3 regions of the Pantoea sp. SGAir0184 genome follow, and region 3 is predicted to be linked to each of the others. Evidence: predicted binding sites of a transcription regulator. Region 3 holds the regulator's gene; each other region holds the start of a gene.

Region 1 (3,277 bases), 1.4 Mb from region 3:
CGACCACCAAACCGGCATCCTGCAGGAATTTAATATCGCGGCGGATGGTCATCGCCGACACCGCCATCAGCGTGGCCAGTTCGTGAATGGTGGCCGATCGTTTCGCAAACAGGTAGCGATAAATAGCGTCTTTTCGGTCTTCGGGCAGCATCATGAGCTCAGGGTTAAAAGTGACGTTTTGCCTGCCATGCCACGCGCGCATAGCGTCCGGTACGGCAGCTTCGCTATCATAGCTCATCTGAAGTTGAATCAGATTCAACGAGGCAATGAGTCAGGAGATACGAAAATGCCCGCCCTGCAACGTAATGAACTGGCCGATCTGAATGTTTTTCTGCTGATTTGCCGGCGCAAGAGTTTCCGCCTCGCCGCGCTGGAACTGGGGGTCACCACGTCGGCCATCAGCCACACGTTGCGCAGTCTTGAAGCGCGTCTTGGCGTGCGCCTGCTCAACCGCACCAGCCGGGCGGTGGTGCCGACGGACGCCGGTGCCGCTTTTTTGCGCCATCTGGAAACCGGCTTTGCGCAGATTGAGCTGGCGCTGAACGATCTGCACCTGTACCGCGAATCACCCAGCGGCCGCCTGCGGCTGAACATCCCGCGTGATGCCGGGCAGCTGCTGTTTCGGCCGATCCTGGCGCGCTTTATGGCGACCTATCCGGAGCTCAGTCTGGAAATTACGGTGGATAACAATCTGGTGGATATCATCGGCAGCGGCTATGACGCCGGGATCCGCTACGGCGCCAGCGTACCGAAAGATATGATCGCCATGCCGCTGACGCCCAAACTGCGCTGGATCGTGGTGGCGTCACCCGATTACCTGCGCGACGCGCCGCCGCTGCAGCATCCGGACGATCTGCGCAACCATCGCTGTATTCGCATGCGCCTTGGCAATGGCACGCTGTATAAGTGGCCGCTGGCGCAGGGCAAGGTGACGTATGAGGTCGATGTGCCGGGCACGCTGACGCTCAATGAGAGCGACATGATTATTGATGCGGTCGCCGGCGGTTACGGTCTCGGCTACTGCCCGGAGCGCTACGTACAGGCGCAGCTGGCGAGCGGGCAGCTGGTGCGCGTGCTGACGGACTGGTGCAGCGAAGACGAACCGCTGGTGATGTATTACCCCGACCGTCGCCAGCTGCACCCAGGTTTACGCCGGCTGATTGAGATGATCCGCGCCGAAACAATGCGCTAACGCTGGACGCGTGCGGCGTAAATAATAAACGTCACTACGCCAAAAATTTCTAACTCCTCCTCTTCACGCAGCCGGATGGGCTGATAGCGCGGATTCATCGGCATCAGCTGTACGCAGGGATGCGTCTGCAGCCGCTTGACGGTGAACTCGCCGTTGATGGCGGCGATCACGATGTCGTCGTGCCGGGCATTGAGTGAGCTGTCGACCACCAGCAGATCGCCTTCGCGGATATTGGCATCGCGCATCGAGTCGCCTTCGACGCGCACAAAATAGGTGGCGCTCGGGCGGGTCACCAGCAGCTCATTGAGATCAATCTGGCGTTCGATGTAGTCCTGAGCGGGCGAGGGGAAACCGCCGTGCACCGCGTCAAGGAATAGCGGACGGGAGCGCGAAGGCGGTGAAAGCTGTGGCAAAAAGAAACGCGTCATAGCGAACATTCCATAGATACTGTTTTTATATACAGTATCAGGCGATTTTTGCTATGATCAAGTCTGCCCGCGGTAAAAAAAGCGAAGCGTATGAAAAACAGCAGAATTCAGTTTTTTGCCGCGCAAACCGCTGAAAAGTGCACTCTTCGCTAAGCACTCTGTGCGCCCGTCTGGCGAAACTTCAATTGTTGTCTACACTTAATGTTGCCGATGTTCGTAGTGCGGTTGCAGTGTTGATGAAAATTTCGTTTAGTTCTGGAGCGTTACCCTTTCGATTCCCGTGTTTACGGAAAAACCTCCTCACTTCCTGCCTGCCTGCGAACAGACTGCCCGTTTACGTTCAGATACAGGAGGAGACGTGACCCCTGCGGTTAATGAGAACAGCACCCTGCCGTCGCTAAGTGGCGGACTTTACGCCTTCTTTTTTGATGTTGACGGCACGCTGGCCGCGCTTCAGTCGCAGCCCGAGTCGGTTTCCATCCCCGCATCGGTGCGCCAGCATCTGCAACAAATTTCTAATTTAAGTCACGGCGCGCTGGCGCTGGTTTCCGGCCGTCCGATCAGCCAGCTGGATGAGCTGGTCGCGCCGCTGGAAGCCCCGGCAGCGGGCGTGCACGGCGCTGAGCGCCGCGATGCCAGCGGACATCTGCACCGTCAGTCGCTGCCCGATGAGGTGGCGCAAACGCTGCAGGTTGAACTGCAGCAGACCCTTGACCAGTGGCCCGGTACGCTGCTGGAAGTAAAAGGCATGGCCTTTGCGCTGCACTACCGCAACGCGCCAGAGTATGAAAACGCCATCATGCAGCTGGCCGAAGAGGCGGTAACCCGCTTTCCGGCGCTGGCGCTGCAGCCAGGTAAATGTGTGGTGGAACTGAAACCGCAGGGCATCGATAAAGGTGCTGCGGTACGCGAATTTATGCAGGAAGCGCCATTTACCGGTCGCATTCCGGTATTTGTGGGCGACGATCTGACCGATGAGAAAGGCTTTCTTGCAGTCAATGCCATGCACGGCATCTCGGTCAAGGTCGGTGAAGGTCCAAGCCAGGCGCGCTATCGTCTGCCCGATGTGGCAGCGGTCTGGCACTGGCTGGAACAACTATTATTACAACTAGAACATGACAACGTCGGTAAGGAGTTTAGGTTATGAGTCGTTTAGTCGTCGTATCTAACCGTATCGCTATTCCTGATGGAAGCAAAACCAACGCAGGCGGTCTCGCCGTCGGCATTCTGGATGCGCTGCAGACCACCGGAGGATTGTGGTTTGGCTGGAACGGAGAGATCAGTGAGTTTTCCGGTGAAGAAGATGAGGAACTTACCCAGATCGAACAAGACGGCATTACCTATGCCTCATTCCCCCTCAATCAAAACGATTACGATCAGTACTACTGCCAGTTTTCTAATACGGTGATCTGGCCCGCGTTCCACTATCGCCTCGATCTGGTGCAGTACCAGCGTGAAGCCTGGGAAGGCTACTGCCGCGTGAATACCCTGCTGGCGCAGCGGCTGAAACCGCTGATCAAGCCGGACGATATCCTGTGGATCCACGATTACCACCTGCTGCCGTTTGCCGCTGAACTGCGTAAACAGGGCATCAATAACCGAATCGGATTCTTTCTGCATATCCCGTTCCCGACGCCGGAAATTTTCAATGCGCTGC
Region 2 (3,277 bases), 1.1 Mb from region 3:
TTCTGACGGCAGGCCGAGGTAGCGCGCTGAAGCACCGGTCGCGATGATCAGCGCATCCGCCGTGTATTCGCCGCTGTCGCCGGTCAGGCGGAACGGACGGTTCTGCAAATCAACCGTGTGAATATGATCGAAAATGATTTCGGTGTTGAACTTCTCAGCATGCTCCTGCATGCGTTCCATCAGCGCAGGGCCGGTCAGATCGTACGGGTCGCCCGGCCAGTTTTCGACTTCAGTCGTGGTGGTGAGCTGGCCGCCTTTTTCCAGTCCGGTAATCAAAACCGGGTTCAGGTTAGCGCGGGCGGCATAAACCGCTGCGGTGTAACCGGCAGGGCCGGAGCCCAGAATGAGCAGCTTACTGTGTTTGGCCGTACTCATGCGTTCCTCAGTGTGTGTCTGACAACATAGTTTTCGATTGTAGGGAAATTACTGTCGCAAAAAAAGGTTTCAGCAATTTTGTTAACAATCACTGCAAGCGGCGTAGACGATGAATGGCATTTCTGCACGCGCGCTGCGCCAAAAGGGGGCATTGCTCGGCAATTTGTGGTGCAGCTGTATAAAAATTCTCATTTAAAAACAGCAACCCAGTACGCTGTCTGGCATCTTGTACTGAATTTGGATGTTTTACTTTGACAATCGCCTGCGCTTTTGCGAAAACATTGTCAGAAGCAGAGAAAATTTAGCGGTTCGAAACAGAATTTCAGCTCTGTTTTGCGCAATTTCGCCAAATAAACTCAGCCTGACATTGGTAATGACGCATGATGTGGACAGACAGCATGCGTCATACGGATGGTCGCGTTACTGCACAGGCTTAAAGACTTCACTTCAGTAAGGCCCTGAACATTGAACGTTTTCAGGGTTTGGCAGGTAAAGGGAAGGAATTAAGAGAGACAATAATAATGGTAGACAACAAGAAACGCCCCGGAAAAGATCTGGATCGGATCGACAGAAATATTCTGAATGAACTGCAGAAAGACGGTCGTATTTCCAACGTTGAGCTTTCAAAACGTGTCGGCCTCTCGCCAACACCTTGTCTTGAACGCGTACGTCGCCTGGAACGTCAGGGTTTCATTCTGGGCTACACCGCGCAGCTGAACCCGCACTATCTCGATGCTTCACTGCTGGTATTCGTTGAGATTACTCTGAATCGCGGCGCGCCGGATGTGTTTGAACAATTTAACGCCGCCGTACAAAAACTTGAGGAAACTCAAGAATGTCACCTCGTTTCCGGTGACTTTGACTACCTGTTGAAAACCCGCGTGCCGGATATGTCCGCCTATCGTAAACTGCTGGGTGAGACCTTGCTGCGCCTGCCGGGCGTCAACGACACCCGTACCTACGTGGTGATGGAAGAGGTCAAACAGAGCAATCGTCTGGTGATTAAGACCCGGTAACGCAGGGCAGGTGCAAAGCTTGCAGGATTTCGGTACACTCCTGTGAATTCATACAGGACCAGCGTCAGGCAAGCCTGGCGCTGTTGCCTTCTTAATTTACAGGCACCTGGAGAGTTCTCTTGAGCCAGGAATATACAGAAGACAAAGACGTTTCATTACAACCACTGAGCAGCGGACGTCGGCTGCTGGAAGCGTTGCTCATCCTGGTGGCCTTGTTTGCCATCTATCTGATGGTGTCGCTGGTTAGCTTTAATCCCTCCGATCCCAGCTGGTCACAAACCGCCTGGCACGAGCCGATCCACAATCTGGGCGGCAGCGTGGGCGCATGGCTGGCCGATACCCTGCTGTTTATTTTTGGTGTGATGGCCTACGCCATTCCGCCAGTGATTATTGGTCTGTGCTGGATCACTTTCCGTCAGCGCGATCGCCAGGATTACATCGACTATTTTGCGGTGGGCCTGCGGCTGATTGGTGTGCTGGCGCTGGTGGTGACTACCTGCGGACTGGCCGCGCTGAACGTGGACGATATCTGGTATTTTGCCTCCGGCGGCGTAATTGGCAGCCTGGTGAGCAATGCGATGGCGCCGTGGTTCAGCGGTGCCGGCGGCACGCTGACGCTGCTGTGCGTCTGGGCGGCGGGTATCACGCTTTATACCGGCTGGTCCTGGCTGGCGATTGCTGAGAAGATCGGCAGCGTGGTGATGGGCGTGCTGACCTTTGCCAGCAACCGCTCGCGCCATGATGAACCCTGGCAGGAAGAAGACGACTACGACGAGGCGCACCCCGACGAAGCGGTTCCGCCACTGCGCGCTGCGCCGGCTCAGGACGACGAAGATGACGTACTGCTGGCTAAGCCCCGACAGGTAGCGGAACCTGTGGCTGAAGTCGCCAGCGACGATCCCCTGCTGGCGAAAGCCAGTGCGGCTACCGTGGCTGCGCTGGCCGCCACCAGTGACGCCGCACGTCAGGCGCCGGCCGTCGCTGCACCTGAGCCATCCGCACCGGCGGTAAACGTAGCTCCACAACCTGCGCCGTCACAGCTGACTGCGGCTGCTCCGGCATCGGCATCCGTTGCCAGTGCGCCTGCGGCGCCAGCTATTCCGCCAGCAGAACCTGCGCCAGCGGCTCCTCCGTTATATCGCTTCGAAGTGCCTGCATCACCGGCCGCCGACGCCTTCTCGCTCGCTGAAGAAGATGATGGCCCGCGCATGGGTAACTGGCAGAGTGCCGATCAGGCCGCCACACCGCTGAATACGGCAGCCGCTGCCGCACTCGGTTCAGCGACGGCCGCTGCTGCTGCCCGCTCTGCGGCTTACACGCCAGCCTTTGATGTGGTGCCGGAGCGCGATTATAACCCGCAGGTGAAACAGGGTATTGGCCCGGAACTGCCGCGTCCTAACAAGGTTAAGCTGCCAACCCGGCGTGAGCTGGCCTCATACGGTATCAAACTGCCATCGCAACGCATGGCAGAAGAGAAGGCCCGTGAAGAGGCCGACCAGCAGCAGCCGGAAATCAGCGCCAGCTGGCAAGTGCCACAGCCGCACGATGATGATAATGCTGCGCTGCAGGAAGCCCAGCTGCGCGAAGCGTTCCATTCGCAGCAGCAGCAGCGCTACGGCGACAGCTGGCAGCAGCAGCCGGCAGAGGAAGAAGATGAAGAGGCGCTGCAGCAGGCTCAGCTGGCGCAGCAGTTTGCTCAGCAGCAGCAACAGCGTTACAGCCAGCCTGAGCAGGAGAGCGCGCCGGTATTTAATCTGGATACCTCAGCCGCGTTTGATTTCTCTCCGATGAAAGATCTGGTTGATGACACGCCGAGCGAACCGCTGTTTACCATTGCCGCCACGCCAGAGCCGGACGCCCCGGCCCAGTGGCAGCAGCCAGCGGCA
Region 3 (3,277 bases):
GCAGCCGGCTGCGATCTTTTGCCCCTACCGCTTCACCCGAGCAGGCTTCCACCGCGTAAGCAAAGCCGTCCAGCGCATAGGCAGTAAACGTCAGGAACATCAACAGCACCGCATTGACCGCAACCACATCCGGTCCGATGCGTGCACCCAGCAGGGTCAGTGAGGCAAAGCAAATCTGCAGCATGAGCGAGCGCAGCATGATGTCGCGATTAAGGCGAAATAACCGCGCCGCGTCACCGCGCCAGCTGTTTTTCAGCAGTTTGAAATCGATGCCGCGCAGTTTCAGTACGCGCGCCACCATCCATAATCCCACTGCCAGCGTCACGTATTCGGCCAGCGCCGTGGCGGCGGCGGCACCGGCAACGCCCCAGTGCAATTTCAGCACCAGCAGCAGATCGAGCAGGATGTTGACCAGGTTTCCGACAATCAGCAGAACCATCGGCGCACGCGCATACTGCACGCCCAGCAGCCAGCCGAGAATCACCAGGTTAGCCAGCGTAGCCGGTGCGCTCAGCCAGCGGATTTCAATGAAGATCTGCGCCTGCTGCTGGACTTCCGCGCTGCCGCCCATCAGCGTTGCCGCCAGGCTACTGGCAGGAGAACGCAGCAGCGCCAGCAGCAACCCGGCGGCAAGAGCGATCAGCAGCGGCTGCATCAGTGCGCGCGCCAGTGCCTGTTTATCGCCGGCCCCGAACGCCTGGGCGGTTAAACCGGTGGTGCTCATACGCAGAAACAGCAGCAGCATAAAGATGAAGCTGGTTGCCGTGGTGCCTACGGCCACGCCGCCGAGGTAGATCGGGCTATCAAGATGGCCAATCACGGCGGTATCGACCACGCCGAGCAGCGGCACAGTGATATTGGAGAGGATCATTGGCAACGCCAGTCGCCACAGCGTTTTATCAGAAGAGGAAAATAGCTGCATCAGCCCCATCCCGAGGGTTACGGTAGTCGGCCTGAGCGAGCGCCTTACGGGCCGGGAACAAGAGTATGATTAAAGCAGACTGCGGCCAGCGCGCGAGCGCCGCCGCAGCGGGGGAGATCAACCGGGTTTCAGAGCCACTCGCCGTTGCGCACGATGCCAACGGCCAGCCCTTCCACGGTTAGCGACTGTTCACGGGTATCCACAACAATCGGCTGGAAATCATTGTTTTCCGGCAGCAGCTGGACAATCGCGCCCTGCTTCTTCCAGCGTTTCACCGTGACTTCATCATCGATACGCGCAACCACCACCTGGCCATTGCGCACTTCCTGCGTTTTATGCACCGCGAGCAGATCGCCGTCCATAATGCCGATATCTTTCATCGACATACCGCTGACGCGCAGCAGGAAATCGGCAGAGGGTTTGAACAGGTTGGCGTCGACCTGATAGTGGGCTTCGATATGTTCCTGCGCCAGCAGCGGTTCACCGGCGGCGACGCGACCGATCAGTGGCAGCCCTTCACTCGCCTCTTCTTCCATCAGCAGGCGGATACCGCGCGATGCACCGGAGACGATTTCAATGACACCTTTACGCGCCAGCGCTTTCAGGTGCTCTTCAGCAGCGTTAGGCGAGCGGAAGCCCAGTTGCGAAGCAATTTCAGCACGCGTTGGCGGCATGCCGGTCTGATTAATATGGTCGCGAATCAGGTCATAGACCTGTTGCTGCCTGCTGGTTAACGCTTTCATCCCGCCCCCTGGTTGTTTATACAGTCGCTGTGAGTATATACAGGTATTGGCGAAATGAAAACCGAAACAGAGGGAAAAATCAGCGGCTTGATGAATGTGGAATGTTTATCGCAAATGCGACCAAAGCAGCGCGATCCAGACAAACAGAGCCAGTAAGATAGCCAGCAGTACCGCCGCCGAGCCCATGTCTTTGGCGCGTCCCGCCAGCGGATGGCGTTCCTGACCAATACGGTCCACCACGGCTTCGATGGCACTATTAAGGATCTCAACAATGACTACCAGCACCACCGAGCCAATCAGCAACACACGCGTGATGATATCGACATCCAGCCAGCAGGCGATGGCAACCGCGACCAGTGCGGCAATCGCCTCCTGGCGAAAAGCGGCTTCATGCTGCCAGGCAGCGCGCAGCCCCTGCCAGGAATAACCGGCGGCTTTAATGATTCTCAGGAAACCGGTGACGTTATTTGCCATGTTGTGGAACCCTTAACTGTTTTTGACGTCAATGTCTGGGCGCGCGAGGTGGCACAGCCACAGATCTTCGCCGCACTTTCTGGTATGCTTGCCGCGCTTTGCTAACAAGAGGCTTCAAGTTGTCTATGTCAGGTTGGCGTAAACTCTATTACAAATTGTTGAATTTACCACTCTCTATTTTGGTAAAAAGTAAGGTCATTCCGACCGATCCGATCTCGGAACACGGTATCGATCCGACCCGTCCGGTGATGTATGTTTTGCCTTATGATTCAAAGGCGGACCTGCTCACGCTACGCGCACAGTGCCTGAAGCACGATCTGCCGGATCCGCTGGCGCCGCTGGAGATTGACGGCACCCTGCTGCCGCGCCACGTATTTATTCACGATGGGCCGCGCGTCTTCCCCTATTTCGTGGCGAACCCGGAGTCGGTCAAGCTTTTCCATGACTACCTCGATCTGCACCGCAATAATGCGGCGCTGGACGTACAGATGCTGCCGGTTTCCGTGATGTTTGGCCGTGCGCCAGGCCGTGAAATTCAGGGCGAACCGACGCCACATCTGCGTATTCTTAACGGTATACAGAAGTTCTTTGCCATCCTGTGGCACGGTCGCGACAGCTTTGTCCGCTTCTCGCCCACGGTTTCGCTGCGTCAGATGGCCACCGAACACGGTACCGATCAGTCGATCGCGCAGAAGCTGGCACGTGTCGCACGCATTCATTTTGCCCGCCAGCGGCTGGCAGCCGTCGGCCCGCGTCTGCCGGCACGCCAGGATCTGTTCAACAAGCTGCTGCAGTCCAAAGCAATTGAGAAAGCGGTTGAAGACGAAGCGCGCAGCAAGAAGATTTCGCATGAAAAAGCGCAGCAGAACGCCATCGAAATGATGGAAGAAGTGGCGGCGGATTTCTCGTACGAAGCGATCCGCGTGACTGACCGTGTGATGGGCTGGCTGTGGAGTCGGCTCTATCAGGGCATTAACGTGCACGGCGGCGAACGCGTGCGCCAGCTGGCGCAGGATGGTCACGAAATTGTTTACGTGCCCTGCCACCGCAGCCACATGGATTATCTGCTGCTGTCCTATGTGCTCTATCATCAGGGCCTGGTGCCGCCGCATATTGCTGCCGGTATCAATCTAAACTT

The links. The regulator LexA, encoded in region 3, represses DNA repair genes until DNA is damaged. The targets are predictions, from matches to a motif close to TNCTGTATGTACATACAGNA.
Region 1: the regulator LexA is predicted to act here: its motif matches at 1,638-1,657, upstream of umuD (translesion error-prone DNA polymerase V autoproteolytic subunit).
Region 2: the regulator LexA is predicted to act here: its motif matches at 1,430-1,449, upstream of C1N60_RS13180 (DNA translocase FtsK 4TM domain-containing protein).

Annotation. Positions count from the first base shown of each region.
Region 1 covers NZ_CP028050.1:2,464,245-2,467,521, reverse strand. The annotation lists gene C1N60_RS11575 (DeoR/GlpR family DNA-binding transcription regulator) at 1-154, opposite strand, end outside; gene C1N60_RS11570 (LysR family transcriptional regulator) at 287-1,192, shown strand; gene umuD (translesion error-prone DNA polymerase V autoproteolytic subunit) at 1,189-1,620, opposite strand; gene otsB (trehalose-phosphatase) at 1,979-2,767, shown strand; gene otsA (alpha,alpha-trehalose-phosphate synthase) at 2,764-3,277, shown strand, end outside.
Region 2 covers NZ_CP028050.1:2,780,931-2,784,207, reverse strand. The annotation lists gene trxB (thioredoxin-disulfide reductase) at 1-375, opposite strand, end outside; gene lrp (leucine-responsive transcriptional regulator Lrp) at 897-1,391, shown strand; gene C1N60_RS13180 (DNA translocase FtsK 4TM domain-containing protein) at 1,511-3,277, shown strand, end outside.
Region 3 covers NZ_CP028050.1:3,834,200-3,837,476, forward strand. The annotation lists gene dinF (MATE family efflux transporter DinF) at 1-922, opposite strand, end outside; gene lexA (transcriptional repressor LexA) at 1,051-1,665, opposite strand; gene C1N60_RS18185 (diacylglycerol kinase) at 1,771-2,139, opposite strand; gene plsB (glycerol-3-phosphate 1-O-acyltransferase PlsB) at 2,265-3,277, shown strand, end outside.